3 regions of the Dietzia sp. IBK-p2-15D genome follow, and region 3 is predicted to be linked to each of the others. Evidence: predicted binding sites of a transcription regulator. Region 3 holds the regulator's gene; each other region holds the start of a gene.
What was found. The regulator LexA, encoded in region 3, represses DNA repair genes until DNA is damaged. The targets are predictions, from matches to a motif close to CGAACANNTGTTCG.
Positions count from the first base shown of each region.

Region 1: a site for LexA is predicted at 6,049-6,062, ahead of AC3DEV_RS09935 (HNH endonuclease signature motif containing protein). Genes of this name have one in related genera too.
Region 2: a site for LexA is predicted at 8,738-8,751, ahead of AC3DEV_RS09600 (CoA transferase subunit A). Genes of this name have one in related genera too.

Region 1 covers NZ_JBYMTK010000006.1:110,134-120,706, forward strand. Annotated here, with positions in the region: gene AC3DEV_RS09910 (TPM domain-containing protein) at 1-1,828, opposite strand, end outside; gene dnaG (DNA primase) at 1,897-3,924, shown strand; tRNA gene AC3DEV_RS09920 (tRNA-Asn) at 4,006-4,078, shown strand; partial or broken gene AC3DEV_RS09925 (dihydrofolate reductase family protein) at 4,136-4,237, opposite strand; partial or broken gene AC3DEV_RS09930 (molybdenum cofactor biosynthesis protein MoaE) at 4,290-4,496, shown strand; gene AC3DEV_RS09935 (HNH endonuclease signature motif containing protein) at 4,502-6,025, opposite strand; partial or broken gene AC3DEV_RS09940 (dihydrofolate reductase family protein) at 6,134-6,480, opposite strand; gene AC3DEV_RS09945 (nuclear transport factor 2 family protein) at 6,530-6,952, opposite strand; gene AC3DEV_RS09950 (carboxylesterase/lipase family protein) at 7,012-8,400, shown strand; tRNA gene AC3DEV_RS09955 (tRNA-Ile) at 8,453-8,529, shown strand; gene AC3DEV_RS09960 (cobyric acid synthase) at 8,621-10,186, shown strand; gene AC3DEV_RS09965 (cobalt-precorrin-6A reductase) at 10,183-10,573, shown strand, end outside.
Region 2 covers NZ_JBYMTK010000006.1:39,525-50,097, reverse strand. Annotated here, with positions in the region: gene AC3DEV_RS09635 (Rne/Rng family ribonuclease) at 1-652, opposite strand, end outside; gene ndk (nucleoside-diphosphate kinase) at 981-1,391, opposite strand; gene AC3DEV_RS09625 (DUF4233 domain-containing protein) at 1,439-1,852, opposite strand; gene folC (bifunctional tetrahydrofolate synthase/dihydrofolate synthase) at 1,849-3,447, opposite strand; gene AC3DEV_RS09615 (valine--tRNA ligase) at 3,444-6,155, opposite strand; gene AC3DEV_RS09610 (malate dehydrogenase) at 6,220-7,227, opposite strand; gene AC3DEV_RS09605 (3-oxoacid CoA-transferase subunit B) at 7,342-7,971, opposite strand; gene AC3DEV_RS09600 (CoA transferase subunit A) at 7,975-8,727, opposite strand; gene pcaD (3-oxoadipate enol-lactonase) at 8,838-9,629, shown strand; gene AC3DEV_RS09590 (IclR family transcriptional regulator) at 9,665-10,453, shown strand; gene AC3DEV_RS09585 (acetyl-CoA C-acetyltransferase) at 10,473-10,573, shown strand, end outside.
Region 3 covers NZ_JBYMTK010000003.1:135,508-146,080, forward strand. Annotated here, with positions in the region: gene miaA (tRNA (adenosine(37)-N6)-dimethylallyltransferase MiaA) at 1-534, shown strand, start outside; gene AC3DEV_RS05895 (IclR family transcriptional regulator) at 531-1,277, shown strand; gene AC3DEV_RS05900 (malate synthase G) at 1,455-3,635, opposite strand; gene dapF (diaminopimelate epimerase) at 3,755-4,645, shown strand; gene hflX (GTPase HflX) at 4,699-6,147, shown strand; gene lexA (transcriptional repressor LexA) at 6,187-6,897, opposite strand; gene AC3DEV_RS05920 (hypothetical protein) at 7,087-7,521, shown strand; gene nrdR (transcriptional regulator NrdR) at 7,633-8,088, shown strand; gene hrpA (ATP-dependent RNA helicase HrpA) at 8,099-10,573, opposite strand, start outside.

The DNA of each region.
Region 1 (10,573 bases), on a different contig from region 3:
CGAGACGGAGCGCCTCGCGGGCGAGGTTGAGCGCGCGCTCGGCGGCAGGGAACGCGGCCGGGCCGACCGTGCCCTCGGCGGTCGCCAGCGAGCTCTTCGCGGCCGCGAGGCGCGTGCGGGCGGCCTGGCCGATCACGTACGAGCGGCTGCCGATGAAGTCGTCGGCCTCGCGGACCGCTCCGGCGGCGCGGGTGATCGCGGCCCGGCGGGCGGCCCGGGCGCGGTTGGCGGCCTCGGCCTCGTGCCCGGCGGCGGCCAGGGCCTCGTCGAGGTCGCGGTCCACGTCGATGAGGTGGGAGAAGGTTCCCAGCGGATCGGTCTGACCGTCGCGGCGGGCCGCGTCGACCGCCTCGCGCGCCGCGGCGGCCACCTGCGTGAGGGTCTGGCTGGAGGTGTCACTGACGTCGGTCGACGCCAGCAGCCGCGAGGCCATGGTCAGTTCCTCCTCGACCTCCTCGATCAGCGGGTCGAGGTCGCGGCGCGCGGTCGCGATGTCGTCGGCGGCGTGTTCGACGCCGTTGACCAGCTTCTCGGCCCGGGACAGCTCGCCTTCGGCGGAGGTGATGGCGTCCACGGCCTCGCCCTGCTCACCCACCGGCCGGGCCAGTGCCGCGCGGGCGCGGACGGTCTCGCCTTCCGCGGCGTCGAGCAGCTCCCCGGCCAGCGAGAGGTTGTCGGAGATGGAGGAGAGCACGGCCGACGGGAACCGCTCGCGCAGGTCCGCCATGGTCTTCTCGGCCTCGGGGAGCCGGGCGCGCAGGGAGACCGCGCGGCGGGTGAGCGTGTCGACGGAGGCCGCGCCGTTGATGAGCAGGTCGCGCATCTCAGCGAAGGCCGTGGCCTGTCCCTCGAGGCCGCGTTCGGCGCGTTCGGCGCGGGCGGCCACCTCGAGCAGCATGGCCTTGCGCTGGTCGGGCGTCTCGGGGATGTCGTCGTCGAGCCGCTGGACGAGTGCGTGCGCGGCGGCGACCTCGGCCCGTGCCGAGTCGAGCGCGGAGCGGAACGGCCGGGTACGCAGCTCGCCGAACTCGCCTGCGGCGGTCTCGAGGGCGTCCGTGGAGGCGTCCACCGACTGGTCGGCATCGGCCAACCCGGAGCGGGCGCGCGCGTCGAGCACCTCCACAGGCAGGGCCGACATCCGGGCGGTGTCGTCGCCGGGGATGTCGCGGGCGTCCTCGGCCTGCCTGGCCGTCCGCGTGGCGCGGCGCCGGCGGGCGAACAGGACCACGGCCGCGACGACGGCGATGATCACCACGATGATGGCCAGGATGGCGAACGGCGAGATCTCCGAGCCGGAGCCCTGGCGTTCGAGCCCGTCGGCCGCGCCGGTGACGGCGCCGGCCCAGTCGCCGGCGGCGAGGCGCGGTTCGATGTCGCGGTCGGCGATCTCTTGCGCGGTCAGCTGATCGGCAGTGGGCGAGGCCTCGGGGTCGTCGAACTCGAACCAGTACCTTCCCTCGTCCACGGCCACCACGAGCAGTGCGTCGGACGCGCCCAGGTCGGACAGTTCCCGGGTCTGCTGCGTCCACTGCTCGACCGGGATGCCGTCGAGGGTGTCGACGAACGTCACCCACAGCTGGATCTGATCGGTCGAGCGCAGTTCGGCCAGTCTGCTCTCCACCTCGGGGGTGTCGCCGCCGAGGACCCCCGCGGAGTCGGTGAGCTGCTGCTGCAGGTTCGACGGGGGCTCGGCGGAGGCGCCGGGGGCGGCCCACACCAGCGCGCAGGCCAGGAACGCGACCACCGTCGCGAGCGCTGTCACCGGGGCCTGGCTGAACCGGGAACGGGGTCGCCGGGCGGCGGCGGGCGGGAGTTGGGCGGCGATCATGGCCCCAGCGTATCGGCCCCGAACAGGGGGCACGCCGGTCCTCGCCGGAGGCGGCTACTCTGGGCGTCATGGCAGGGCGGATTCCGGAGCAGGACATCGCCGCGATCCGCGAACGCACCCGTATCGAGGAGATCGTCGGCGAGTACGTCGCGCTCAAACCAGGTGGCGCGGACTCGCTCAAGGGGCTGTCCCCGTTCAAGGACGAGAAGACCCCCTCGTTCCACGTGCGTCCGCAGCACGGCTACTTCCACTGTTTCTCCACGGGTGAGGGCGGCGACGTCTTCGCGTTCCTCATGAAGATGGAGCACATCAGCTTCGTGGAGGCGGTGGAGCAGCTGGCCGACCGGCTGGGCTACCGCATCTCCTACGAGGGTGGCGGTCAGGTCATCCAGCGCGATCGCGGCACGCGGTCCCGGCTGGCGCAGGCGAACGCGGCCGCGCAGAAGTTCTACGCCGAGCGCCTGGCGCAGGATCCGGAGGCGGAGACGGCGCGCACCTTCCTCACCGACCGCGGGTTCGACATGGCCCAGGCCCAGCACTTCGGCTGTGGGTACGCGCCCGCCGGCTGGGACACCATGAGCAAGCACCTCATGCGCCAGGGGTTCGAGCCCAAGGAGCTGGAGGCGGCCGGGCTGTCCAAGACGAGTTCGCGTGGCACCCTCATCGACCGTTTCCACCGCCGGTTGTTGTGGCCCATCCGCAACCTCGGGGGCGAGGTGATCGGGTTCGGCGCGCGCAAGCTGTTCGAGGACGACACCCTGGGCAAGTACATGAACACCCCCGAGACGATGCTCTACAAGAAGTCCCAGGTGTTGTTCGGTCTGGACCTGTCCAAGCGGGAGATCGCCTCGCAGCGTCGCGCGGTCGTGGTCGAGGGGTACACCGACGTCATGGCCATGCACGCGGCCGGCGTCACGACGGCGGTGGCCGCGTGTGGCACCGCGTTCGGCGAGGACCACCTGTCCACGCTGCGGCGCCTGATGCTGGACGACAACTACTTCCGCGGCGAGATCATCTACACCTTCGACGGCGACGAAGCCGGCAAGAAGGCCGCGCTCCGGGCGTTCTCGGGGGATCAGCAGTTCTCCGGCCGGACGTTCGTGGCGGTGGCCCCGCCGGGGACGGATCCGTGCGACCTGCGTCAGAACAAGGGCGACGCCGCGGTGCGGGATCTCGTGTCCGCGCGGGTGCCGATGTTCGAGTTCGCGATCCGCTCGATGCTCGAGGACTACGACCTCGACCACGCCGAGGGGCGCGTGGAGGCCCTGCGTCGCACGGTGCCGGTGGTGGCGGACATCCGCGATTCGACGTTGCGTGACGAGTACGCCCGCCAGCTCGCCGGCTGGGTCGGTTGGGACGATCCTGCGACGGTGGTGCGCCGCGTCCGCGAGGAGGCGCGCAAGAAGGGTCGCGCGCGGTCGGCCGGGTCGGGTCCCGGGTTGCGCAAGCGTGCCCCCGGTGGACCGGGCGGGGGAGCCCGACCGGGATGGGACGCCGCCGAGCGTGGGGGCGCCGACCGTGGCCGTGGGGGATACGACGACGACGAGGCCAGCGGCCGCGATGCTCCGCAGGCACCGGAGGCGCCGAGAGGCGTGCCCATCCCCGCCGCGGCGGACCCGGTGCTGTGGCCCCAGCGGGAGGCCGTGAAGGCGGCCCTGCAGTACCCAGGGCTGGCCGGGCCGCTCTTCGACTCCCTACCGGAGGAGTGCTACACCCACCCCGCCTATGCCACGATCGCGCAGGCGCTGTCGAAGGCCGGGGGGTGCGCGGCCGGCAAGAGCGGCGCGAACTGGGTCTCCGAGGTCTCCGAGGGGCTGGGCGACGACGGGCTGCGCCGACTGGTCGGGAGCCTCGCGGTGGAGACGCTGCGCGTGTCCGAGGAGGCGTTGCCCCGCTACATCTCCGGTGTCCTGGCGCGTCTGCAGGAGGTGTGGGTCTCGGGTCAGATCGCGGACCTCAAGTCCAAGGTGCAGCGGATGAGCCCCGCCGAGGACCCGGAGGGTTATTCCGCGTTGTTCGGTGATCTGGTGGCTCTGGAGGAGTACCGGCGCGGCCTGTTGAACCAGGCGGTCGGCGCGACTCCGGACATCGCCTGACCAGCCGATTTGGTTCGTCGGCCTGCGGCGCACTAAGGTGAGTTCTCGGTATCCGGCATCGCCGCCGGGCGCCAGCAGTGATCCCCCATAGCTCAATTGGCAGAGCATTCGACTGTTAATCGAAGGGTTATTGGTTCGAGTCCAATTGGGGGAGCTCAGCAACCAGGTCAGTGGCTTCCGAGCCACTGACCTGGTCTGCATTTCAGGGTGGTCAGCCGGGTGGGGCGTGCAGGGTGGGCCGGTAGATCAGTTCCTGGATCCGGCCGTCGAGGGTACGGCTCTCGAGCAGCTCGAGGTCACACTCCGCTCCCCCCACGGCCCGGGACACTCTCGCCCGGCTCTGCGCCGAGGTCGCGGGGGAGCACTCGGCGCGGGTGGCGGCGGTCCACCGCGTGGGTGTGCTGCCGGTGGGCGAGGTCGCGATGGTGGTGGTCGCCGTGGCACCGCATCGGGCCGAGGCGTTCGCGGCGTGCTCGGAGCTCATCGAGCGGCTCAAGCACGGGGTGCCAATCTGGAAGCGGCAGCGCTTCACCGACGGCGTCTCCGAATGGGTGGGCGTCGGCGACTGCTGAGGCGGTCAGGCCGGCCGTCTGCGGGGTCCGCGCGGGTTCTGACCCGGCGGATTGATGAGTGTGCCGTCGTCGGCGACGATGCGGTCGGCGAAGGCGTTCCACTCGCGTTCCCAGATGGCGTCACGGGCACGGGCCAAGGGGCCCTTGGGTCTGGTGCGGTGTTCGTGTCCGGTGTCGGTGATGATGACGAGTTCACCCAACGGCCCGGACCGGTAGGCGTTGGTCCCGAACGTCTTCTCCCGGTGGTGTTTCCGACACAGGCAGACGAGGTTCCACTCGGTGGTCGGCCCGCCGAGCTCGGGATCCTTCTTGTTGAACGCGATCACATGGTCCACGTCGCAGGCCTCGGCGGGAACCGAGCACCCCGGGTGACGACAGGTGCCGTCGCGCATACGGATTCGCTCGGCCATCGCGGGGGTGATCACGTAGCGCAGGGCGTGCTCGGGGGAGTCGAGCACGCCGGGGGCGGGGTCGATGAGCTCGAACCGCACGCTCGCGTCGTCGCCCTCGAGCAGTTCCGTGCAGAGCCACTCGACGCTGCTGTACGTGCCGTGGACGAACTCGACACGGTTGGGCAGGCCCCGGGCTGCGGAGGCGATCACGCTGATGCGGATCGGCTGACCGGCCCGCGCGGCGTTGCCCAGTGTGGGCCGGGGCAGGTCCGCCCCGAGTCTGACGTCGCCGAGTTCGATGCCGTCGTGCTCGGACGCAGGGGCCGGGCCGGAGCCGGGGCTGGTCGCGGACGGGCCACCAGCAGGCGGATAGACGGCGAGCGCGGCGAGGGCGTCGGCGCGGAGCTGATCCAGGGAACCGTCCAGTCCGTCCGCCGAGGCGGCCGACGCATCGGTCTCGATGCGACGCCGGAGGAGCTCGGCATCGGCGGCGGTGAGCCTGGCCCACATCGTGGCCATGCCGTTCCGGTCGCCGCGGAATCGGACCGAGCGGGTGGCGGCCGCCGCTGCGGCGGCGTCCTCCGCGGCAGCCGGGTCGTGTCGCTCCACGGCGTCATCGATCGCCGAGTCCACCGCGTTGCGGGTCGGCCGGTCGCCACCGTCGAGATCGTCCGTGAAGCGCGCGACCACCTCGTCCTCCACGACCGACACGATCGCGTCCGGCACCTCCGCCAGGCGACACGCGATATCGACCGCCAACTGCTCGGGCAGCAGCCCGCGGTCGACCGTGGACCGCAGACGAGGCAGCCGTCGGTGGATCTGCGTCCCGGCCGTCACCAACCGCGCAGCGTGCCAACACGTGAGCTGACATGCCGCCACGAGGTGATCTCGGGCCCTGGCCTGCGGATCCAGCCGGGCGTACGCGGGTCGGCGCGAACCGGCGCCGGCCTCCTCCGCCTGTGCCTGCTCGGCCCGGGCGAACTGTTCGACCAGGACATGCGCCGCCTCCAGCCGCGTGGCCCCGGCGCGGTTCTGCGCCAGCGTCGCGGCACGGGCCGCCTCGCTGACGGCCTCCCTGTCGACCATGCCGAGGGGCTCGGGTACGGCGAACAGTGCACTCGTCGTCGTCGTCACCATTCCACCCCCTCCGCCACCGGCATCGAATCTACATTCGACAGTACCCGCACCGGCTCACTAGCACAAGGGTTCGATCATCTTCGATCACTCACCCCAACCTGGAACCCACCCACTGCGCCAGGGAAACACTGTCGCCTGCATCCGATCGACCAGACCGGCGGCCATCAGCGCCCGGTTCATCGACAAGCTGCCGTGCGAGCGCAACGACACGTCGGATTGCTGCTTCAAGCGAGTGACCACCTCGACGGCGTCTCCGCTGACGATGGCCGCGTCCGGCCAGTCGAGGGGACCATCCAGCGTCGTTGACACCACCGTGGTCAGCAGCGTGGTCATCTGGGTGACCCAGGGGTCGAACACGCCGGAATCGTCAGTAGGCCGCCCCAATCACCGTTGTCGTTGTACGACCCGAAGCCGTTGAGGCTGGCGAAGACGTCAAACGTGTAGGTGGCGGTCATGGTGTTGCCTCCTAGATCGTGGACGTCTCCCATGGGAGGCGTCCGGAGGTCAGCCGGGTTGGAGTGTCCGGAAATCGCCTCGGTCGAAGCTGATGTGGAACCTCCTCGAGTCGATCCGCCAGCCCTCCGGCGTCCGGGTCCACAGATCCGAATACTCGCCGAAGCACTCGTATGACAGATCGGACTGGTCCCCGGTGCCGAGGTGGAGGACACGCGCGTACGTGAGGCTTCGTGCCCGGTCCTCGTCTCCGTGGAAGGCGAGCTGGACCCGATGGTTGCCCAACAGGTGCTGGGACGGTCCGCAGCCCCCGAGGTGCTCCCTGACCCTCTCGATGATCGCCTTCAGACCGGTCGCGCCGTACCCGGTCGCGGACTCGGTGAACAGCTCGCCCAGCCCGTCCCAGTCACGTGAGTCCAACGCTGAGGCCACGTCGGCCAGACGCTCGATGATCAGGTCCCTGTCACTCGTCATCTCCCCTTGGTCGCAGGGATCGCCGGGGGATCTCAGCTGTCCTGGCTAATCTGGCCGCCATGACCGACGTCGAGATCGCGCTGTCCACCGGCCGCGTCAAGGGCACCGACCTGGGGGATGTGGTCCGCTACTACGGCATCCCGTACGCCGAGGACCCCGTCGGCGACCTGCGGTTCGCCGCCCCGGTCCGCCGCGAACCGTGGCCGGGCGTCCGGGACGCGACCAGGCCCGCCGCCACCGCGCAGCGGCTGCGCTTCGACCCCGCTCCGGCGATCCCCGAGCCGATCGTCGCCGGAACGGACATCCTGCACGTCGACGTGTGGGCTCCCACCGAGGGCACGGGCCACCCGGTGCTGGTGTGGATCCACGGCGGCGGGTGGGAGTCCGGTTCGTCGCACCAGCCCTGGTTCGACGGGACCGCCTTCGCGCGCGCCGGGATCGTCGTGGTCTCGGTGGGCTACCGCCTGGGCGTCGAGGGGTTCACCGCGTTCCCCGACGCCCCGGACAACCGCGGGGTACGCGACTGGATCATGGCCCTGGAGTGGGTCCGCGACGAGATCGCGGCGTTCGGCGGCGACCCCGGGCAGGTCACGGTGTCGGGTCAGTCGGCGGGCGGCGGGGCGGTGCTCTGCCTGCTCGCCTCGCCGTTGGCGGCCGGCCTGTTCCACCGGGGGATCGCCTCGTCGCCCGCGGTGCTGCGATCGCCTGCCGCTCAGGCCCCCAAGGGGACGACCGCCGCGGAGCTGGCAGCAGGCGGTCGGGGCGCCGTCGACGAGTTCCACCGTCGACTGCGCAAAGACAATCCCTTCCTCATGCCGTTCCGGCCGACAGTCGGCGACGACACCGTCCCGGTCCCACCCCTGGAGGGCATCGGGAGCGGGCCCGGGCTCGACCTTCCCCTGCTCATCGGCTCCACGGCCACGGAGTTCGAGGGAGTCGTCCGGGCCCTCCCCGGGCCGGCGCTGGTGCCGGGTGCCGCGATGATCCTGCGGTCCCAGGAGCTGCCCACCACCGGACTGCGCGCGCTGGCCAGACAATCGGCGGGCAAGTCGCTGCGACGGGCGGTGGGGGCGGTGGTCGACGCCGCGACCATCCACTCGACCGTCGTGCGAGCGGCGGAGACCCGGGTGGCCGCCGGCGCACCCACCTGGGTGTACGACTTCCGCTGGGCCGAGGGCCGCGGCGCCGTGCACTGCGCGGACCTGCCGTTCTTCTGGGCGGTCCCGGAAGCCGCGAACGTGCGGGCCTACCTCGGAGCTGACGCCCCGCCGGAGCTCGTCGACGCGATGCACCGGTCGTGGGTCGACTTCGTCCGCTCCGGGGACCCGGGGTCCCCGCCCTATGCGCCCCTCGGGAGGCGGGTGCAGGTGTGGGATGACCCTCCCGCCGTCGTCGAGGACGGACTGGCCGATGTCCGCGCGGTTTGGTGGCCCGCTGGTGGCTCCTGACACCTTGCTACGATTGCGCCGCGCGTGCCGGTGACGTTCCCGGTGCGTGCGGGGGGCTATAGCTCAGTTGGTTAGAGCCGCGGACTCATAATCCGCTGGTCGCGGGTTCGAGCCCCGCTGGCCCCACCACCGCTGGCCCCACCACCACGCCGCGACCCCACCTCGGACGTGGGTCGGCCCGGTCAGGCGGGTCCGGAGCGTCCGACTAGGATCGATCTCCATGGTCGCCTCCCTGCTCGTCGCCGGTACGACCTCGGATTCGGGCAAGAGCGTCGTGACCACCGCGCTGTGCCGGGCGTTCGCCCGCCGCGGCATCGACGTGGCCCCGTTCAAGGCCCAGAACATGTCCAACAACTCGATGGTGGTCGCCGCCCCTCGCCGCACAGGTCCGCACAGCACAGGCCCGGACGGCACCGCCGAGATTGGGCGCGCGCAGTGGATCCAGGCCCTGGCCGCGGGCGTGGCCCCGGAGCCGGCGATGAACCCGGTGCTCCTCAAGCCCGGTGGCGACCGGCGTAGCCACGTGGTGGTGATGGGACAGCCGGCCGGGTCGGTGTCCTCCCGCGACTTCGTCGACGGACGGGCCCACCTGGCCGAGGCCGCGTTCGCCGCCTACGACGACCTCGCCTCCCGCCACGACCTGGTCATCTGCGAGGGCGCCGGCAGTCCCACCGAGATCAACCTGCGCTCCAGCGACTACGTCAACATGGGCCTGGCCCGGCACGCGGACATGCCCGTCGTCGTGGTGGGGGACATCGACCGCGGGGGCGTCTTCGCCGCCCTCTACGGCACGGTCGCGCTGCTCGAGCCCGCCGATCAGCGGCTGGTCGCCGGGTTCGTCATCAACAAGTTCCGCGGCGACCCCACGCTCCTGGCGCCCGGGTTGCGCCAGCTCGAGGACCTCACCGGCCGCCCGGTCCACGGGGTGCTGCCCTGGAATCCCGACCTGTGGCTGGACTCGGAGGACGCCCTCGCGGTGGGTCCCCGCGCCGCTCACGCCACCGCCACCCTGCGCGTGGCCGTGATCCGTCTGCCGCGCATCAGCAACTTCACCGACGTCGACGCCCTCGGCCTGGAAGCGGACGTGGAGCTGGAGTACGTCACGGAGCCCCGCGACCTCGCCGGGGCGGACCTCGTCGTCGTCCCCGGGACCCGCGCCACCCTCGACGACCTCGCCTGGCTCCGCGCCCGGGGCCTGGACCGTGCGCTCACCTCCCACGTCGAGCGCGGCGGCGCGGTGCTGGGGATCTGCGGCGGCTTCCAGATGCTCGGCGGGGAGATTTCCGACCCGGACGGCATCGAGGGCGAGCCCGGCACGCGCGTGACCGGCCTCGAACTGCTCCCCATCACCACGCGCTTCGGCGCGGAGAAGGTGCTGCGGCTGCCCACCGGACGCGTGCTGGGCCAGGACGTGGGCGGGTACGAGATCCACCACGGGAGGGTGAGCGTCGGCGGCGGGCGCGAGCGGGTCGACGACGACGAGGAGTTCCCCGGCGGAGCCCGGCGGGGCCGCGTGTTCGGCACCATGTGGCACGGAACCCTCGAATCGGACGGCTTCCGGTCGGCGCTGCTGGCCGAGGTCGTCGGCGGCTGTGGGGGTGATGGCTCCGGCGGCGCGGGTCGTATGCGCCCGGCGTCATCGGTGAGTTTCGCCCGGGCCCGCGAGGCGCGGCTCGACCTGCTGGCCGATCTCGCCGAGGAGCACCTCGACCTGGACGCGCTGCTCGAGTTGGCTCGCTCGGGCGCTCCGGAACTGCCGCTGCTGCCGCCGGGGGCGGACCGATGAGCGTGCTGATCCTGGGCGGGACCGCCGAGGCCCGCGACCTCGCCGTACTGCTGCAGGAGCACGGCCTGCGGTTCTGCTCGTCGCTGGCGGGCCGGGTCGCGCGGCCGCGGTTGCCGGTGGGGGAGGTGCGCGTCGGCGGGTTCGGCGGCATCGACGGGCTGCGGCGGTACCTCACGGAGGCCGGCGTGACGGCGGTGGTGGACGCCACCCACCCCTTCGCCGCCGGCATCTCGGCCAATGCCGCCGCCGCCTGCGCCGCCGCGGAGGTCCCGCTGCTCCGCCTCGAGCGGCCGGGGTGGGCCGCCGCCCCCGGCGCGGAAGGCTGGCACTGGGTGGACGACCACGACGAGGCCTCGGCGACCGCGTCCTGCGTGGGCCGGCGGCCGT
Region 2 (10,573 bases), on a different contig from region 3:
TCCCTGCGGACTCGTCCGCGGAGCCCTGTACGGACTTCTTCCCGGTCCTCGTGCCGGACTTCTCCGCGGACCTGGAGGCGGACTTCTCGGCGTCCGTGGCCTTCTCGGCGGTCTTCTCGGCTGTGGTCTTGCGCGCCGGGCTCTTCCTGCCGGACGCCTTCTTCGCGGGAGCGGTCTCCGTCGCCGCCGTCCCGCCCGTCGCCGACTCTGCAGCAGGCGCCTCGGCCGGCATCGTCTCAGCGGCGGTCGGCTCAGCCGACGCCGGGTCGGCGGGCACCTCTGCGGTGGGGGTCTTCTCGGCGGTCTTCCCGGCGGGCGCCTTGGCCGCCCTCTTGGCGGCGGCCTTCTTCGCGGGGGCCTTCCGGGCGGGGGCGTCGGTCGCGGACGCCTCGGCCACCGGCGCCTGGGCACCGGTGTCCCCTGCCGGCGCAGCACCGGGCGCCGTCCCCGTGTCCTGCCCGCGGCTGGTGAACCAGTCGAGCAGCACCTGCCGGGTCACCCCGGACTGGGCGCTCTTGATCTCCACGCCGATCCCGGCCATGGCGGTCAGGAATTCCCTGCTGCTCATGCCCACGGCCCTGGCGGCCGCGTGCGCGCGCATCCTCTCGGGAAGCGCGTTGATGTCGTCGATTGTCAGGTTCGGATCCGACACGTGTCTCCTCCGGCCGGACTCCGGGCGCGATCACGTCACCGGATACCGGTGACCCACGCCGCCGCACGGGGTCGGGCGTCTTCTTGTCTGGGCCCCACCGGGGTGGGGCGACGTCTTGTGGTCCGCGGCACCGGGACGAACCGGGCCACGGGTGGCGGGCGCCCGTTCCGGGGCGGACTGGTGGTCCACTCGCCAGGATGGGCTTCGACCATTCTCCCACACCCGCCGCCGAAACGTCGTCGCCCGGCACCACCGAACGCAAACGCGCCCGCCGGGCCTCAGGGCCGACGGGCGCGCGCAGCTCGATCACTGCGGGAGGACGGGGGATCTACAGACCGGGGAACCAGAGCGCGATCTCACTGGCGGCGGACTCCTCGGAGTCCGAGCCGTGGACGAGGTTGAACTGGGTCTCGAGACCGAAGTCGCCACGGATGGAGCCGGGCGCGGCCTTCTCCACCGGGTCGGTGCCCCCGGCGAGCTGACGCCACGCGGCGATCGCCCGGGGTCCCTCGAGCACGCCGGCGACAACCGGACCGGAGGTGATGAACTCGAGCAGGTCCCCGTAGAACGGACGCTCGGAGTGCTCGGCGTAGTGCTCGGCCGCCGTCTCCCTGGACACCTGACGCATGTCCATGGCGACGATCTTGAGGCCCTTGGCCTCGATACGGGCCAGGATGGTCCCGGTCAGCGCGCGCTCGACACCGTCGGGCTTGATGAGGAAGAAAGTTCTCTCGGTCACGAGGGCGATCCTACAAGCCCTGTGTCCACGCCGACCGTCCGGAGCCGTCAGTCGTGCTGGCTGGGCAGATAGCCACCGGCCATCCGGCGGGTCAGGTCCCGGCGCAGGTACAGGATGTACGCCCAGACCGCGGCGAACATGAGCCCGCAGACCCCCATCGACCAGTGCACGGCCCAGCCGGCGACGGCCAGACCCGCGAGCGTGAGGTTCAGCGGGATCGCCCAGGGCTTGCGCTGGAGTCCACTGGCCACGAGCATCGCGACCGCGAGGAGGCTGACGAACCACACCTTCCACGGTTGGAAGTGGGCGCCGCCGTCGAGCCGGGCGATGACCGTCAGCACCAGACCGATCACGATCGCCTCGAGGACGAGAGTGCCGGCCATGATGCCCCGCAGCCCCTTCCACGGGTCCACCGAGGGCTCGTGCGCGGTGCCCCGGGGGCCGGGGGTCGGGTCGGTCACTGTGCGTCCTTTCCGAACAGGCTGCGGGCGGCCCCGGCGGTCACCACGGAACCCGTGATGAGCACGCCGACGCCCGAGACGTCGTCGTCCGCGGTCGGATCCGGGACCCCGACCAGGTCGAGGGCCGCGCTGACCGCGTCGGGCAGGGTGTCCACGACGTGGACGCGCTGGGCGGTGAACCGCTCCTCGGCGATGCGAGCGAGGTCGCCCGGGTCCATCGCGCGCGGTGAGGCGGCCCGAGTGACGACGACCTCCTCCACCACCGGCTCGAGTGCGGCGAGAAACGCGTCGGCGTCCTTGCCGTCGAGCATCGCGACCACGGCGACCAGCCGCTTGAAGTCGAACTCCGAGGTGACAGCCTCGGCGAGTGCGCGTCCGCCGTGCCCGTTGTGGGCGGCGTCCACCAGGACGGTGGGGCTGGAGCTGAGCCGCTCGAGGCGCCCGGGATTGTCGACCGCCGCGAAGCCGGCACGGATGAGTTCCGGGTCCAGGGCCCTGTCCGGGCCCGCGCCGAAGAACGCCTCGACGGCCGCGAGCGCGGTCGCGGCGTTCTCGGCCTGGTGCTCCCCGAACAGCGGGAGGAACACCTCGGGGTACTCGCCCCCGAGGCCTCGCAGGGTGAGCTGCTGGCCTCCGACGGCGACCCGCCGTTCGACCACGTCGAACTCCGAACCGAGGCGGGCGACGACCGCGCCCACCTCCACGGCGCGACGCAACAGGACGTCCATGGCCTCGGGCTCCTGGCGCCCGATCACGGCGATCGGGTCACGCGGCAGCAGATCGTCCTCCGGGCCCGGCTGGATGATCCCGGCCTTCTCCCCCGCGATCGTCGCGAGGTCCTCGCCCAGGTAGTCGGTGTGGTCCAGGCCGACGGGGGTGATCACGGCGACGGCGGGCCGGACCACGTTCGTGGCGTCCCACGTCCCGCCCATCCCCGTCTCCACGACCGCCACCTCGACCGGTGCGTCGGCGAACGCGGCGAACGCCATCGCGGTCAGCACCTCGAAGTAGCTCATCCGTGGGCCGCCGGCCTCCTCGGACCGCTGGTCGACGAGCTCGAGATAGGGCTGGAGTTCGCGGTAGGTGTCCACGAAGGTGCGGGCGGTGACCGGCTCCCCGTCGAGCGCGATGCGCTCGGTGACGCTCTGCAGGTGGGGGCTGGAGTTGCGTCCGGTGCGCTGGTGCAGGGCCCGCAGCAGCGCGTCGACCATCCGCGTGACCGATGTCTTGCCGTTGGTGCCCGCCACGTGGACCACGGGGTACGCGTGCTGCGGATCGCCGAGCACGGACATCAGCTCGGCGATCCGGTCCAGGCTCGGCTCGAGGCGGGACTCCGGCCAGCGGGTCGTCAGTTCCTCCTCGACCGCGGCCAGGTCGGCCGCGTCGGCCTGCCATTCGGGGCTGCCGACCTCGGGGACCGGGCGCGGCGGCAGGTGATCGTCGCCGTCGCCGTCCTCGTCACCCGGGATCGGACCACCGAGCGGGACGCCCGAGACGAGGCCGTCCTCGCCGAGCATCTCGGCGACGTCCTCCTCGGTCGGGGTGTCCCACCCCTCGCTCGGGTCGTGCGGTGGGAGCCACTGTCGATCGCTCACGCGGGGTCACTTCCTACCGGCATCGACTCGAGCCGGGCGGCGATCCGGGCGACCTCGGCCTCGGCGAGGTCGCGGCGACCGCGGATCTTGTCGACGACGTGGTCGGGCGCCTTGCCCAGGAACGCCTCGTTGCCGAGTTTGGCACCGGTGGTCTCGAGTTCCTTGCGGGCGGCGACGAGATCCTTCTCCAACCGGCGTCGCTCGGCGGCGAGGTCGATCGTCCCGGAGGTGTCGATCTCCACGTCCACCGTCGACAACCCGAGCCGGACCTCGAGCGAGGCCGTCGCGGTGAAGTCCTCGGCGGCCGGGGTCAGCCGGGCGAGTGCGCACACCTGGGCGAGCAGGTCCGCCGGCAGGTCGGCGGCGTCGACGCCGGAGATCCGTGCCGGCACCCGCTGACCGGGCTTGAGGCCCTGGTCGGAGCGGAACCGCCGGATCTCCGTGACGAGGGTCTGGGCGTCGGCCACGCGGCGGACCGGCTCCGTGGCGTCATCGGCCGGCGCCACGTCGGTGGGCCAGTCCGCGACCACCACGGACTCCCGCTCGGTCAGTGCCGTCCACAGCGTCTCCGTGACGAACGGGATGACCGGGTGCAGCATCCGCATGAGGACGTCCAACACGTGTCCGAGGACGAGTCTCGTGTTCTCCGCCCGCTCGGACGCGCGCGCGGCGTCGTCCGAACCGAACTGGACCTTCGCGAGCTCGAGGTACCAGTCGCACACCTCGTCCCAGGCGAAGTGGTACAGGGCCTCGCACGCCTTGGAGAACTCGTAGCGGTCCAGCGCGTCGTCGACGCCCACCCGCACCTCCCCGAGGCGATGCAGGATCCACCGGTCGGCGTCGGTGAGCGCGGACGCGGCGGGCAGCTCGCCCACCTTCGCCCCGTTCATCAGCGCGAAGCGGGTGGCGTTGAACAGCTTGGTGGCGAAGTTGCGCGACGCCTGGGCGGCGTCATCCCCGACCGACAGGTCGCCGCCCGGGTTGGCCCCGCGGGCCAGGGTGAAGCGCAGGGCGTCGGCGCCGAAGCGGTCCACCCAGTCGAGCGGGTCGATGCCGTTGCCCTTGGACTTGGACATCTTCTGGCCGTGCTCGTCGCGCACGAGGCCGTGGAGGAAGACGTCGGTGAACGGAACCTTCCCCGGAGCGGCCTTGTCGCCGGTGAGGGTCCGGCCCACGAAGGTGCCGAACATCATCATCCGCGCCACCCAGAAGAAGAGGATGTCGTACCCGGTGACCAGGACGGACGTCGGGTAGAACCGCTCGAGGTCGGCGGTGCGATCGGGCCAGCCCATGGTGGAGAACGGCCACAGTCCGGAGGAGAACCACGTGTCGAGCACGTCGGTGTCCTGGGTGTATCCGGCGGGCGGCTCCTCGCCTGGTCCCACGCAGACCACGTCGCCGTCGGGGCCGTACCAGATCGGGATGCGGTGACCCCACCACAACTGGCGGGAGATGCACCAGTCGTGCATGTCGTCGACCCAGTCGAACCAGCGCGGTTCCTGGCTCGTCGGGTGGATCACCGTGTCACCGTCGCGCACGGCGTCCCCGGCCATCCTCGCCAGTTCCTCGACCCGCACCCACCACTGGAGCGACAGCCGCGGCTCGATCGGCTCGCCGGACCGTTCGGAGTGGCCCACCGAGTGCAGGTACGGACGCACCTCCTTGACGATGCGTCCCTGCTCGGCGAGGTCCTCCCGGACGGCCTTGCGGGCGTCGAAACGGTCCATGCCGTCGTAGCGGGTCCCGGTCCCGGTGATGTGGCCGGTGGCGTCCATGATCGTGGGCATCTCGAGGCCGTGACGCTGGCCGATCGCGAAGTCGTTGGGGTCGTGCGCGGGCGTGACCTTCACCGCGCCGGTCCCGAACTCGGGATCGACATAGTCGTCCGCGACCACGCGCATGGTCCACCCGTCCCGGAACGGGTGCGGGATCTCGGTGCCCACCAGGTGCGCGTAGCGCTCGTCGGAGGGATGGACGGCGATCGCGGTGTCACCGAGCATCGTCTCGAGCCTGGTCGTGGCCACGACCAGGTGCGGCTCGGAGTCGTCCATCGAGCCGTAGCGGAAGCTCACCAGCTCGCCCTCGACGTCCGCGTACTTGACCTCGATGTCCGAGATCGCGGTCTGCAGGGTGGGCGACCAGTTGACCAGTCGCTCGGCGCGGTAGATCAGGCCGTTGTCGTAGAGCTCCTTGAAGATGGTCTGCACCGCGCGCGACAGTCCGTCGTCGAGGGTGAACCGCTCACGCGACCAGTCGACACCGTCGCCGAGGCGACGCATCTGCTCCCCGATGGTCCCACCGGACTCGCGCTTCCATTCCCAGACCTTCTCGATGAACGCGTCGCGGCCGATCTCGTGGCGGTCGATCCCCTCGTCGCGGAGCTTGCGGTCCACGAGGGTCTGCGTGGCGATCCCGGCATGGTCCATGCCGGGCAGCCACAGGACCTCGAAGCCCTGCATGCGCTTGCGCCGCGTGAGCACGTCCATGAGGGTGTGGTCGAGCGCGTGGCCCATGTGCAGGCTGCCCGTGACGTTGGGCGGCGGCAACACCACCGAGTAGGCGGGCTTGTCGCTGGACGGATCGGCCTCGAAGTAGCCGGCCTCCACCCAGCGCTGGTACAGCCCGCCTTCCACCTCACCTGGGTTCCAGGAGGCGGGCAGGGCGTCCGCGCGGTCGGTGTTCGGGGAGGCAGAAGCTGGAGTCGTCACCCGACCATCCTAGGCCGTGGACGCCGGGGCCCGGCACACGCCGTCAGCCCCGGTGCACCCGAGGTCAGTCGGCCAGTCCCAGTCCGTGAACGGCGTCACGCTCCGAGACCAGCTCCGCCACCGACGCGTCGATGCGGGCTCGTTGGAAGTCCCCGATCGCCAGTCCTTCGACGACCTCCCACTCCGCGCCGCGGCTGCGGCAGGGCAACCCCGTCACCACACCCGGCACGGTGCCGTACTGCCCCTCCGACGGCAGTGCGACCGTGGTCCAGCTCTCCCCACTGGTGCCGTGCACCCAGTCGCGCATCTGGTCGACCGCCGCGCCGGCGGCCGAGGCGGCCGACGACGATCCGCGCACCGAGATGATCTCGGCTCCCCGGTTCGCGACCCGTGGGATGAACGTGTCGGCCAACCACTCCTCGTCGAGCCCGGAGGTGACCGGCTCGCCTCGTCGCGTCAGGTACGACACGTCGGGGAACTGGGTGGCCGAGTGGTTGCCCCATACCACCACCCCGTCCAGGTCGGCGACCGGCGCTCCCAGCCGGGTGGCGAGTTGGCTGAGCGCGCGGTTGTGGTCGAGCCGCATCAGGGCGGTGAAGCGACCGGCGGGGACGTCGTGCGCGTGTCGGTGGGCGATGTAGGCGTTGGTGTTGGCGGGGTTGCCCACCACCACCACCCGCACGTCGTCGGCGGCGTGGGCGTTGATGGCGCGGCCCTGTTCCCGGAAGATCGCCCCGTTGGCGGTGAGCAGGTCGGCGCGCTCCATCCCCTTGCCGCGCGGCCTGGCGCCCACCAGGAATGCCGCGTTGGCGCCGTCGAACGCGGTGTCCACGTCGTCGGTGATCTCGATCGACTCGACCAGCGGGAGCGCGCAGTCCTCGATCTCCATCGCGACGCCCTCCGCCGCGACCACGGCCGACGGGATGTCGAGCAGACGCAGGCGGACCGGGGTCCCGGGCCCGAACACCAACCCGGAGGCGAGACGGAACAGCAACGAGTAGGCGATCTTTCCGGCGGCGCCGGTGACGGTCACGGTGGCCGGGGTGGCGGTGACCGGGGTGGAGGTGCTCATGTGGGGCGGACCTTCCGGGGACGACGACGGGGTCGGTTCCCACAGTAGTGAGAAACCGACCCCGCCTCCCGCCTCCGCGGGCGGTGTACACCTGACGTCCACCCGAGGGTCGACTCAGGCGTGGATCTCGGCGCCCGTCTTCCGGCGGACCTCGTCGATCGTCACGTCCGGCGCCAGTTCGACGAGCCGGAAGCCCTCCGGCGCGATGTCGAGGACGCAGAGGTCGGTGACGACCCGCTGGACGCAGCCCTTGCCCGTGTACGGGAGCGTGTTCTCCTGCATGAGCTTGAGGTCGCCCTTGCGGGTGACGTGGTCCATCATCACGATCACGCGGTCGGCGCCGTGGACGAGGTCCATCGCACCGCCCATGCCCTTGACCATGGCGCCGGGGACCATCCAGTTGGACAGGTCGCCGGACTGCGAGACCTGCATAGCGCCGAGGACGGCGACGTCGACGTGGCCGCCGCGGATCATGGCGAAGGACTCCGACGACGAGAAGAACGCCGCCCCCGCCTCGGCGGTGATGGTCTCCTTGCCGGCGTTGATCATCTCGGGGTCGAGCTCGTCGTCCGTCGGGTACGGCCCGACGCCGAGGATGCCGTTCTCCGAGTGGAGGGTCACCTGCACACTCTCGGGAAGATAGCCGGGGATGAGGGTGGGCATACCGATACCGAGGTTGACGTACTGGCCGTCGGTGAAATCCGCGGCGATGCGGGCCGCCATCTGCTCGTGGGTCCAGCTCATGGCTCAGGCCTCCCTGGTGGTGCGGATCTCGACGCCGGTCTCCTGGCGGCCGACCTCGACGATCCGTTGGACGAAGATGCCGGGGATGTGGACGTTGGCCGGGTCGATCCCGCCCGGCTCGACGACCTCCTCGGCCTGCACGATCGTGATCCGACCGGCCATGGCCACGTCCGGGTTGAAGTTGCGGGCCGTCCCACGGAACTGCAGGTTGCCCATGGTGTCGGCCCTGTGGGCGTGGACCAGGGCGAAGTCGGTGACGATCCCGCGCTCGAGGACGTACTGTTCGCCGTCGAAGACCCGGACCTCCTTGGGCTCGGACGCCTTGGCGACGCCCCCCTCGCCGTCGTAGCGCAGCGGCAGGCCCCCGTCGGCGACCATCGTGCCGACGCCGGCCGGGGTGTAGAAGGCGGGGATGCCGGCGCCTCCGGCCCGCATGCGCTCGGCGAGCGTGCCCTGCGGCGTGAGCTCCACCTCGAGCTCGCCGGAGAGGTACTGGCGGGCGAACTCCTTGTTGGCGCCGACATACGAGGCCGTGGTCCGGGTGATCCGGTGCGATTCCAGAAGCTTGCCCAGGCCGAAACCGTCGGTGCCGCAGTTGTTGCTCACCGTGCTCAGGTCGGTGGCGCCCTGCTCGAGGAGCGCGTCGATGAGGACGGCGGGGATGCCGACCAGACCGAACCCGCCCACGGCCAGGGAGGCACCGTCGGGGATGTCCGCGACCGCGTCCGCGGCCGACGAGAAGATCTTGTTGGTCATGTCACGAACCCTATCCGGTGTTCGCATCTTGTACAAGTGTTCGCCCTTCGCACGATCTCCGCGTATCGTGGTCCCGAACCGGAAGCCAGACGCACGAGAGGACCGACACCATGCCCGCCACCCTGTCCCACGAGGTCAGCGGACCCCGGTCCGCCGACACCCCCGTCCTCGTCCTCCTCGGATCACTCGGATCCGACCGTTCGATGTGGGACGCGCAGGTCCGGGACCTGTCCCGCGACCACACCGTGGTCGCGGTGGACCACCGGGGCCACGGCACGTCCGAGGTCGTCCCCGGGCCGTGCACGATCGCCGACCTGGCCGCCGACGTTCTGGCCCTGCTCGACTCGCTCGACGTCGACCGGTTCCACGTGGCCGGGTTGTCGCTCGGTGGCGCGGTGGCCCAGTGGCTCGCCGTCCACGAGCCCACCCGCGTGCTCTCCACCGCCCTCCTGTGCACCGCCGCGAAGTTCGGTGAACCGTCCGGCTGGGCCGATCGCGCCGCCGCGGTCCGCGAGGGCGGGACGGCCGCGGTCGCCGACGCCGTCGTCGCACGGTGGATCACCGCCGCGCGGGCCGAGGCCGAGCCCGAGCTGGTCGCCGGGCTCCGTGAGATGGTCCTGGGCACCCCGGCCGAGGGATACGCCTCCTGCTGCGACGCGCTGGCCGGCTGGGACAACCGCGCCGAGCTGGGTCGGATCTCCTGCCCCACCCTCGTGCTCGCCGGGGAAGAAGACCCCTCCACTCCCCCGGAGGTACTGCGCGAGATCGCCGACGGGGTGCCCGGAGCGGACTTCGTCGTCGTCTCCCCGGCGGCCCACGTGCCCACCGTCGAGATCCCGGACCGCATCACCGACGTGCTCCGCCGACACCTCGACGCCGCACGGAACACGGGCGCGGCGTGACCCGCCCCGACGTGGTGTCGACCCCGGCCGGGTCCGTGGACGACGGCGGGGACCGCCCGGCCTCCCCCGACTTCGTCCAGTCGCTCGCGCGCGGCCTGGCGGTCATCCGGGCATTCGACGCCCGCCAGCCCCGCCAGACCCTCAGTGACGTCGCGCGCAACACCGGCCTGACCCGGGCGACCGCCCGCCGCTTCCTCCACACCCTCGTCGAACTGGGCTACGTGGACACGGCCGACTCTGTCTTCTGGCTCACCCCCCGGGTCCTCGACCTCGGGTACAGCTACCTGTCGGCGCTCCCGCTGACCGATCTCGCCCAACCGCACCTGGAGAAGCTCAGCTCGCGGCTCGGCGAATCCTCGTCCGTGGCGGTCCTCGACGGCCCCGACATCGTCTACGTGGGGCGCGTCCAGGTGCGTCGCATCATGACCATCGGCATCACCATCGGAACCCGGTTCCCCGCCTACGCCACATCGATGGGGCGGGTCCTGCTCGCCTCGCTCCCCGCCGAGGACCTCGACGCCTACCTCGCCGCGACGGACCTGCGGGCGCTCACCCCCCACGGCCTCGCCGACGAGTCAGCGCTCCGCGCGGAGCTCTCGCGGGTGGCCGAGCGCGGGTGGTGCGTCGTCGACCAGGAACTCGAGCCCGGCCTGCGCTCGGTGGCCGCCCCGGTCCACGACCGCCACGGCGCGGTCAGCGCCGCCCTCAACGTCTCCACCCACGCCGCCCGCTACTCCCCCACCCAACTCGACGACGAGGTCATCCCCGAACTGCTGGCCACCGCCCGCGCACTGTCGGCGGACCTCGCCATAGTCAACCGCTGAACCCGAACGAAGGAACCCCATGCGTGACGTCGTCATCTGCCAACCCCTGCGCACCCCCGTGGGACGCTTCGGCGGGGTGTTCCGCGACCTGGACGCGAACACCCTGGCCACCGACCTGCT
Region 3 (10,573 bases):
GAACTCGCCGTGGTGGACCCCGAGGCCGCGCAGACCATCCTCCCCAGCGACCCCAGGCGCACCGTGCGCGCATTGGAGGTCGTGGAACTCACCGGCAAGCCCTTCTCCGCCTCCCGACCGACGATCGGGGAGCCGCGCTGGGGCACGCGCATGCTGGGCCTGCGCTGCGGTCTGCCCGAATTGGACGAGAGGCTGACGACGCGTACGGCCGCGATGTTCGCCGACGGGCTCGTCCCGGAGGTCCGCCGGCTCGTGGGAGTCGGGCTGCTCGAGGGCGTCACCGCACGGCGCGCGATCGGGTACGCCCAGGTGCTCGACGAGATGGACGGGCAGCAGCGGATCGACGACGCCGGGGCGGCCCGCGCCGAGGAACGGACGGTGATCGGGACCCGCCGCTACGTCCGGCGCCAGCGGTCATGGTTCGGCCGGGATCACCGGATCCGGTGGATAGACACCGACACCCACGGACGCGACGCCCACGCACCCCGCCCGCTCGAGGCCGCGCTGGGGATCCTCGGGGAGGGCCGACCGTGAGCAGCCCCGGACCCGGGCGGCCGCGGGTCCAGTCCGTCGACCGGGCCTTCGACCTACTCGACGCGCTGAGCATCCGCGGGGGTCGGGCGAGCCTCGGGGACCTCGTCGCCGACACGGGTCTGGCCGCCGCCACCGTCCACCGGTTGTGCGGCACGCTCGCCGAGAGCGGGCACCTCCGGCGCGACGCGGGCCGCGACTACCTGCTCGGACCGCGCCTCCAGCGGATCGGCGACGTCGCCGGACGCGCCACCGCGTCCTGGGCCGTGCCGGTGCTCACCGCCGTGGTCGAGGGCACCGGGGAGACCGCCAACCTGGCCGTCCGGGAGGGCGACGGGGTGGTCTACCTCGCCCAGGTGCCGTCCCCACACTCGATGCGGATGTTCACCGAGGTGGGACGACGGGTGGACGTGCACTGCACCGCGGTGGGCAAGGCCCTGGTCGCGGGCGACGACGACGACGAGGTCCGCAGGATGCTCGACAGGGCGGGCATGCGCCGCTTCACCGACTCGACCATCGTCGAGCCCGACAGGTTGATCGACGAACTGCGGCTGGTGCGACAGGCCGGGTTCGCCACCGATGAGTCCGAGCAGGAGGAGGGCGTCCGCTGCGTCGCCATCGCGGTGGGTACCGGGGACGCCGCCTTCGCGGTGTCGGCATCCGGCCCGGAGGCCAGGTTCACGCGCGATCGCCGCGACGCCGCCGTCGCGATCCTGCGTGCGGCCGTGGCCGGGCTCGTCCCCTGATCTCGCGTCCGGCGAGCACGCCCGCCCGCCGGACGCCATCGGGCCGGGCGCAGGACGCCCGCGGCCGTGAGAGCGGAGAATCCGCCACCCCCGCCCGGAACCGGCCCCACCGGCGTGGGATCGGAAGTCGGGCGGACGTGGCGGATTCTGCGGGTCGGCGGGTGGGCCGGCGCCGGTCTAGCCCGCGTTGGCGGCCTTGAACTCGCGACGACGGCGATGCAGGATCGGCTCGGTGTAGCCCGACGGCTGCTTGGTGCCCTCGAGGATCAGTTCCCGGGCCGCCTGCCAGGCGATGGACGAGTCGAAGTCCGGTGCCATGTTCCGGTAGGCGTCGTCGCCGGCGTTCTGCTTGTCGACGATCTCGGCCATCCGGCGCAGCGAGTCCTCGACGTCGTCGGCGGTGATGATGTCGTGACGGATCCAGTTGGCCAGCATCTGCGAGGAGATCCGCAGGGTGGCGCGGTCCTCCATGAGGTTGACGTCGTGGATGTCCGGCACCTTGGAGACGCCGATGCCCTGCTCGACCCACCGCACGACGTAGCCGAGGATGGTCTGGCAGGAGTTGTCGACCTCTTCCTTCTTCTCCTCGTCCGTCCAGTCCGTGGACGGGGCCAGGGGGACGGTGAGGATGTCGTCGACACTCGCGCGGGCACCCCCGGCGAGCAGCTCTTCCTGCCGGGTCATGACGTTGACCCGGTGGTAGTGGGTGGCGTGCAGCGTGGCGCCGGTCGGCGAGGGCACCCACGCGGTGTTGGCGCCGGCCTCGGGCTGGCCGATCTTCTCGGCGAGCATCTCGGCCATGAGGTCGGTCTTGGCCCACATGCCCTTGCCGATCTGGGCACGGCCACGCAGGCCGCACGCCAGACCCGTGTCGACGTTGAAGTCCTCGTAGGCGTTCATCCACCGGGCGCCCTTCATCTCGCCCTTGCGGATCATCGGCCCGGCCTCCATGGAGGTGTGGATCTCGTCGCCGGTCCGGTCGAGGAAGCCGGTGTTGATGAACACGACCCGTTCGGTGGCCTCGGCGATGCAGGCGGCGAGGTTGACCGAGGTACGACGCTCCTCGTCCATGATGCCCACCTTGAGGGTGTTCTCGGGCAGCCCGAGGAGCTTCTCGACACGACCGAACAGCTCGGTGGTGAACGCGACCTCCTCCGGCCCGTGCTGCTTGGGCTTCACGATGTAGATCGACCCGTGGCGGCTGTTCCGGCGCTCGTTGCCCTCGGCGATCCCGTGCATGCCGGCGAGCGAGGTGACCAGTGCGTCGAGGATGCCCTCGGGCATCTCGTTGCCGTCGGCGTCGAGCACGGCCGGGTTGGTCATCAGGTGGCCGACGTTGCGCACGAACAGCATCGAGCGGCCGTGGAGACGGACTTCACCCGAACCATCGGGCGCGGTGAAGACCCGGTCGTCGTTGAGGACACGGGTGAAGGTCTTGTCGCCCTTGGTGATCTCCTCGGACAGGTCTCCCTTCATGAGACCCAGCCAGTTGCTGTAGCCCTGGGTCTTGTCCTCGGCGTCGACGGCGGCGACCGAGTCCTCGAAATCCATGATGGTGGAGACGGCGGACTCCAGGACGACGTCCTTGACGCCGGCGCCGTCGGTCGAGCCGATGGGGGAGTCCGGGTCGATCTGGATCTCGATGTGCAGACCGTTGTTGCACAGCAGGACCGAGGACGGGCTCGAGGGCTCGCCCAGGTAGCCCACGAACTTCTCCGGGGCCGCCAACCGGGCGGTCGACCCGTCGGACACGGTCACCTGCAGGCCTCCGTCGACCACGGCGTAGGCAGTGGAGCCCACGTGGCTGCCCGACTCCAGCGGTGCGGCGTCGTCGAGGAATTCACGGGCCCAGTCGATGACCTTGTCCCCGCGGACTTTGTTGTATCCCGAGCCCTGCTCGGCGCCGTCGGACTCCGGGATCGCATCGGTGCCGTAGAGGGCGTCGTAGAGCGAACCCCAGCGGGCGTTACCCGCGTTGATCGCGAACCGGGCGTTCATGACCGGCACGACGAGCTGTGGGCCGGCGACCGTGGCGATCTCCGCGTCGACGTTCTCGGTCGTGACGGAGACGGACTCGGGCTCGGGCACCAGGTACCCGATCTCCCGCAGGAACGCCTTGTAGGCGCCCGGGTCGATCGGCGCCGGGTTCTCGTGGTGCCAGGCGTCGATCCGGGACTGCAACCGGTCGCGGGTGTCGAGCAGTTCGCGGTTGCGGGGGGCCATTTCGGTGAAGATCTCGGAGGCGCCCGCCCAGAACGCGTCGGGATCGACCCCGGTGCCCGGGATCGCCTGGGAGTTGACGAAGTCGTACAGGACCTCGTCGACCTGGATTCCGCCGACAGTGATGCGTTCGGACATCGATGCTCTCCTGGAGGTAGGGGACCGTTCTCCAGGCCGACTCTAGTGGGCGTACCGTCCGGCATCATCCGACATTTCCACAGTGCGGAACGGCCCCCGCCGGCGAGTACGATTTCGCCATGACTTCGACGCGCCAGGCCTCGCAGCCCGACGGTATCGCCTTCCTCAAGGGCCACGGCACCCTCAACGACTTCGTGATCCTCCCGGACGATCAGGCCGACCTGGACCTCGACGTGGACCTCGTACGGGCACTGTGCGATCGGCGTGCCGGAATCGGCGCCGACGGAGTCCTGAGAATCGCGACCGCCGGAGCCCTCGTCGACCGGGGCGTGCTCGCGACCCTGCCGCCCGGCGTGGACGGTGGGGACTGGTTCATGGACTACCGCAACGCCGATGGTTCCATCGCGGAGATGTGCGGCAACGGGGTCCGGGTCTTCGCCCACGCCCTCGTCGCGACCGGGAGAGCGGAGTCCGGCTCCATCCCGGTGGGCACGCGGTCAGGGGCCCGCCCCGCCGAGGTCCTCTCCCACTCGGGTGATGACGCGGTGGTGCGGGTGGACATGGGGGAGCCGCGTCTGCTCGGACTGTCCTCGGCGGAGGTCGGTGGCCGGACCTTCGCGGGACTCGCCGTCGACATGGGAAATCCGCACCTCGCCTGTGTGGTCCCCGATCTGGACGCCGCGGACCTCGCCGGGCTGCCGGTGCAGGAGACCCCGGTGTACGACCGGGACTTCTTCCCCGACGGCGTCAACGTCGAGATCGCCACCCCGATGGTGGACGGTCGGGTCTCGATGCGGGTCCACGAGCGGGGATCAGGGGAGACCATGTCCTGCGGAACCGGAATCGTCGCGACCGCGGTCGCCGCGCTGGCCGACTCGGGGGAGGCGACGGGCGACGTCGTCGTGGTGGTCCCCGGCGGCGAGGTCGAGGTCTCACTCACCGAGGCCGGGTCCTCGCTCACCGGGCCGTCCACACTCGTCGCCCGCGGTCATTACCACCGTGGTCGGTAGCACACCGTCTCGCACGGGACACCGGGGGGCCCGGTGTGAGAAGATGAACCCGAATGACTACTGATCACACGGCCGCTGACCGGCCGACACGCGACCTCGATCCGTCCATCGGTGATTTCCAGCTCGAGGAGAGATCCTCGATGCGCCGGGTGGCGGGACTCTCCACCGAACTCCAGGACGTCAACGACGCCGAGTACCGCCAGCTCCGACTCGAACGGGTCGTGCTCGTCGGTGTCTGGACCGAAGGGTCCGCCGCGCAGGCGGACGCCGCGATGGACGAGCTCGCCCAGCTCGCCGAGACCGCGGGATCGGAAGTGTGCGACGCGCTCATCCAGCGCCGCGACAAGCCCGATGCCGCCACATACATCGGGTCGGGCAAGGTCAGCGTCCTCAAGGACGTGATCGCCGCGACCGGCGCGGACACCGTCATCTGCGACGGCGAACTCACCCCGGGACAGTTGCTCGCGCTGGAGAAGGCGGTCAACGTGAAGGTCATCGACCGTACCGCGCTGATCCTCGACATCTTCGCGCAGCACGCCACCAGCCGTGAGGGCAAGGCCCAGGTGACCCTCGCCCAGATGGAGTACATGCTCCCCCGTCTGCGTGGGTGGGGCGAGTCGCTGTCGCGCCAGGCGGGCGGTCGTGCCGGGAGCAACGGCGGCGTCGGTCTCCGTGGCCCGGGTGAGACCAAGATCGAGACCGATCGGCGTCGGATCCGCGAGCGGATGGCCCGTCTGCGCCGGGACATCAAGGGGATGAAGCAGGCCCGAGACACCAAACGGCACCGACGGCGTTCCACTCCGGTGCCGTCCATCGCCATCGCCGGATACACGAACGCCGGGAAGTCGAGCCTGCTCAACAGGATCACCGGAGCCGGCGTCCTGGTTCAGAACGCCCTGTTCGCCACACTCGACCCGACGACGCGCAAGGCCGAGTTGCCTGACGGCAGAGCAGTCGTCTTCACGGACACCGTGGGATTCGTCCGACACCTGCCGACCCAGTTGGTCGAGGCGTTCAGGTCCACACTGGAAGAGGTCGTCGACTCCGAGTTGCTCCTCCACGTCGTGGATGGTTCGGATGCCTTCCCGCTCCGCCAGATCGAGGCGGTGCGCAAGGTGATCAACGAGGTGGTCGAGGAGCAGAACGCGGAGCGGCCTCGGGAACTCCTGGTGATCAACAAGATCGACGCCGCGGATCCCGTGGTCCTCACCGAGTTGCACCACGCGCTGCCCGACGCCGTGTTCGTCTCGGCGGTCACCGGGCAGGGTGTCGACGAACTCCTCGAGCGAATCACGCAGATCGTCGCCTCGGGGGACACCGAGGTGACCCTGTCCGTCCCGTACTCCCGCGGGGACGTGGTGTCTCGGGTCCACGCCGAGGGCGCAGTGGTCGAGGAGGAACACACCCAGGACGGAACCCGGCTGGTGGTCCGACTGCCCGCGTCCGTGGCCGGCGAACTGGACGAGTTCGCCGCCCGCGGTCCACATGACGGCGCCGCCTGACCCCTGCGGGGACGGGCGGCGCGTCGTTCGAACCGGGACTCAGAGTTTCCGGAACACTGTCACGACCTTGCCGAGGATCGTCGCGTGCTCGCCCGGAATCGGGCTGAACGACGGATTGTGGGGCAGCAACCAGACTCCGCTCGAGTCGTTCCGGAAGGTCTTGACCGTCGCCTCCCCGTCGATCATGGCGGCGACGATCTCCCCGTTGTCCGCGACGTTCTGCCGCCTGACCACCACGTAGTCGCCGTCGCAGATGGCGGCGTCGATCATCGACTCGCCGACGACCTTGAGCATGAACAGATCGCCTGATCCGACGAGGTCCGACGGCAGCGGGAAGATCTCCTCGACGGCTTGCTCCGCGAGGATGGGCCCGCCCGCCGCGATCCGGCCGAGCACGGGGACGTAGACGGGTTCGACCGCGCCGCCCGGACGCTGGGGCTCCGGAGCAGGTGACCGACGGCCCCGTGACTTCTGCCCCGGGACACCGTGGACATCGACCGCCCGCGGCTTGTGCGGATCCCGCGTCAGGAAGCCCTTCTTCTCCAGCGTGCGGAGTTGATGCGCCACCGACGACGTGGACTGCAAGCCGACCGCGTCCCCGATCTCGCGGATGCTCGGCGGATAGCCACGCTCCTTGACGGTGTCGTGGATGTGGAGCAGAACGCTCTTCTGTCGGTCCGTCAGTGACTCGAAATCGGGCTTCGGCATCTCGTGTGGTCCCTTCGGCGAATGGATGTTCGACGCTGTGATCTGTCTACACCCTAGTGCCACGGGCTGCGGCGCGCCACACACGTGTTCGAAGAAATTCCTCCGTGGATCGTGACTGTGTCGGAGTCGCGTGATACAACTCTAGGGGAGTTCGGATTCGAACAGATGTACTGAGAAACACATACAGGTGTGCGAATCACGATCGCACACCGTATCGAGTAGGGAGCCACCATGACCGTTGTCGAGCTTCAGTCCCACCCACGTCCGGCCGCGCGGTGGACCGAGGTCTGCCCCGACGACCATCGTGGACGGGTCGCGCACCTCGACCGGCCCGGTGACGTGTCGGCGCGGTCCACCCGTGCGCCGCGACGCCCCCTGGCCCGACCGGAGGGCAGCCGGCCCGCCGTCACGTCCTCGCGTGCGGAGAATCTCGTCCGGCCGCGGGTGACCGCCCGTCCGGCCGCCGTCACGTCGGTCGCCCCGGGTCGCCGCGTGCTCGTGCGCCCGGTCTCCACGGACCGCGTGCGGGCGTGCCATGTCGAGGCCCCGGCGTCCACCGGGGTCGTCGACGACGTGCCGGCCTGGGCGCTACTGGCGTGCGGGATCGCATTCGGCGTGATCATGCTTCTCGCAGTGGCCTTCCTCGGTGGACCCGCCTACGCGTGACCGGGCAGCGGGCCTCCTAGAATGGACCGTGGGCGGTGGTCTACCGCCCCCGCGTTCCGTCAGGCACGATCCGAGACGCGTGAACTCCGGTCGACGAAGGGCCCCACGGGAATGTACTGCCCGACATGCCACCACGAGGACTCCCGGGTAATCGACTCACGATCCGTCGACGAGGGTCAGGCGATCCGGCGTCGCCGGGAGTGCCCCCGGTGTGGACACCGGTTCACGACGCTGGAGACGCCCCTGCTGACGGTTCTCAAGCGGAACGGGGTGACCGAGGCGTTCAGTCGGGACAAGGTCGTCCGCGGTGTCCGCCGCGCGTGCCAGGGACGATCGGTTGACGAGGACGCTCTGCGTCGCCTCGCCCAGCAGGTCGAGGACGCTGTGCGATCCGGCGGTGCGTCCGAGGTTCCCGCCCACGAGATCGGGCTCGCCATCCTGGGCCCTCTGCAGGATCTGGACGAGGTCGCCTACCTGCGGTTCGCGTCCGTGTACAAGCAGTTCAGCTCGGCCGACGACTTCGAACGCGAGATCATCGCCCTCCGGGAGCGCCGCGCGAGCCGCTGACCACGCGGCATCATCGGGACGACCGCGGGGCGAGCGCAGACGCCACCGCCTTGTCGATCCGCTCTGCCGAGACCGGCCGGGCGGTACCCAGTGACTGCGCGAACAGCCCCACCCGGTACTCGGCGAGCATCCACCGCAGGTCGCGGCACGCCCGTGCGCCACCCGGCCGCCGCCGCAGCGCGGCGCACGCCTCCTCGACGATCGACTCGGAGCGGTTCAACTTCGCCGTGAGTTCGCCGTGCCGGGCGGGTGACTTCTCCGCGAGGTCCAACCGGAGGCCGACCGCCCGCACATGTCGCTCCAGATGTGGAAGCACATCCGAGGGATGGCGGGCGAGGAATCCGCGCCCGACGAGGAAGTCCAGTGAAGGACGGACATCGTCGGCGACATCTGCGGGCGCCCCCGCCAGACGGCCCGACACGGACTGGGCGGCCATCAGCGCGGGAACCGCCGACGAGATCGCGGACGCCACCGCACCGGGGACCTCCGCCCGCGCAGTGGCCTGGAGTTCGTGGAATTCCGCGACCGTGAGAACCGGTGCGCCCTTTCGCCGGGCGATGATCCGCCCACTCGCAGCGAGCGATGCATCCGACACCAGGGATTCCATCCCTCCGTGCGGGTACTGGGTGAGCGCGAGTCGCTGCTGGACCGGACGGCCGCGCAGAATCGACGCCGCGGAGACCAGGCCGGCCGAGACCAGCGTGAGCACCGCCGACGCCTGGGTGGATCGACGCTCGTCCTCCGTGGCGCACGCCACGAGGTGAATTCCGTCCCCACCGACACGCAGGGCGGGGTAGACGGTCACCTCGACCCCGTCCACCGAGCCGGTGACCGACTGCGGGAGGTCGCCGACGGTGTCGGATGTCCACTCCCGGTAGGGCCCCCTGTCGGGTACCAGACGGGCGTTGAGGGTCGCCCGTACCCTGTCCACCAACCGGGTCCTCAACTGCGCGAGATCCGTTCCGGAGGCCACGACCTCGTCCCCGTCGACCACCTCGAAACGCATCCGGAGATGGCCCGGTAGCTGGTTCTGATCGAAGTCACGCGGGTCGACCGTGGTACCGATCCGAGTAGACAGCGCCCGCGCGAGCGCGACGGACAACGGGGCGGACCGGGGCGAGACGTCTCCCGCCAACAGGGACGCGAACTCGGCGGGCGGAGAACACAGTCGACGCAGATACTTGGGCAGCGTGCGGAGCATCTCGGTATAGAGCTCCTCCCGCAGCCCCGGCACCAGCCATTCGAACCCGGCGGTGGTGACCGAGGACAGCTGCGGCAGCGGGATGCGCACCGTGATCCCGTCGGTGGTGACGCCCGGATCGAACGCGTACCGCAGTTCGAAACTCCGCTCTCCCTGACGCCAGAGGGGCGGGAAATCGGCGGCATCGGGCACCGCCTCGGAGGTGCGTATGTCCTCGGGGGTGAGACGGAGGGCCTCCTGGTCGCGATGACCACGCTTCTTCCACCAGGACTCCAGATGCCGGCCGGAGGTGATGTCCTCGGGCAGGCGATCGAGATAGAAGGCCACCAATGCCTCGTCGTCGATCACCAGATCCCGACGGCGGCTCCGCGTCTCCAGTTCACGGGCCTGCTCCACGGCCTCGGCGTTCTCGCGGATGACCGGGACCCGGGTATCCAGGCGTCCTTCCACGATCCCGTGGCGGACGAGCATCTCGCGGGCGAGCGGGGCGTCGACCCTGGAGAGCAGGATCCGCCGCGCCTCCACCACGGTCAATCCCAGCAGCAGCACCTTCTCATACGCCATCGCCGCACCCTGGGCGTCCGACCAGTGCGGTTCGGAGTACTGGGTGCGGGTGAGGTGACCCCCGAGTTGCTCGATCCACCCCGGATCGATCCGGGCGACGTCACGCGCCCACAACCGGGACGTCTCGACGAGTTCGGATGCCATCACCCAGCGGGGAGGCTTCCTGGACAGGTCCGACCCGGGGAACACCTGGAACCGGATGCCCCGGGTGCCCCGGAACTCGCGGGTCTCCTCGTCTCGCATACCGACATTGGTGAGCAGACCGGTCAGGACCGCCTTGTGGAGGTCGTCCTCCGCGGCGTGTCCGGACGCGGGATGCCACCCTCGTTCACGGCACATGCTCCGCAGCTGGGCGTTGAGGTCCTGCCACTCTCGGATGCGTAGCCAGTGCAGATACTCGGCCTTGCACATCTTGCGGAAGGCGCTGCCGGACAGCTCACGGCGCTGCTCGGTGATGTACCTCCACAGATTGAGATATCCGAGGAAGTCGGACGTCTTGTCCGCGAAGCGGCGGTGCAGCAGATCTGCCTTGTCCCGCTCCTCCGCGGGACGTTCGCGGACGTCCTGCACCGTCAGTGCGGCGACCACCACCAGCACGTCCGACAGCGAACCGTTGCGGTGGCCCTCGACCACCATCCGGGCGAGTCGGGGATCGAGGGGGAGTGCCGCCATGTCACGGCCCACCTCGGTCAGGTGAGGGCGCTCGTCGTCGTCGACCCT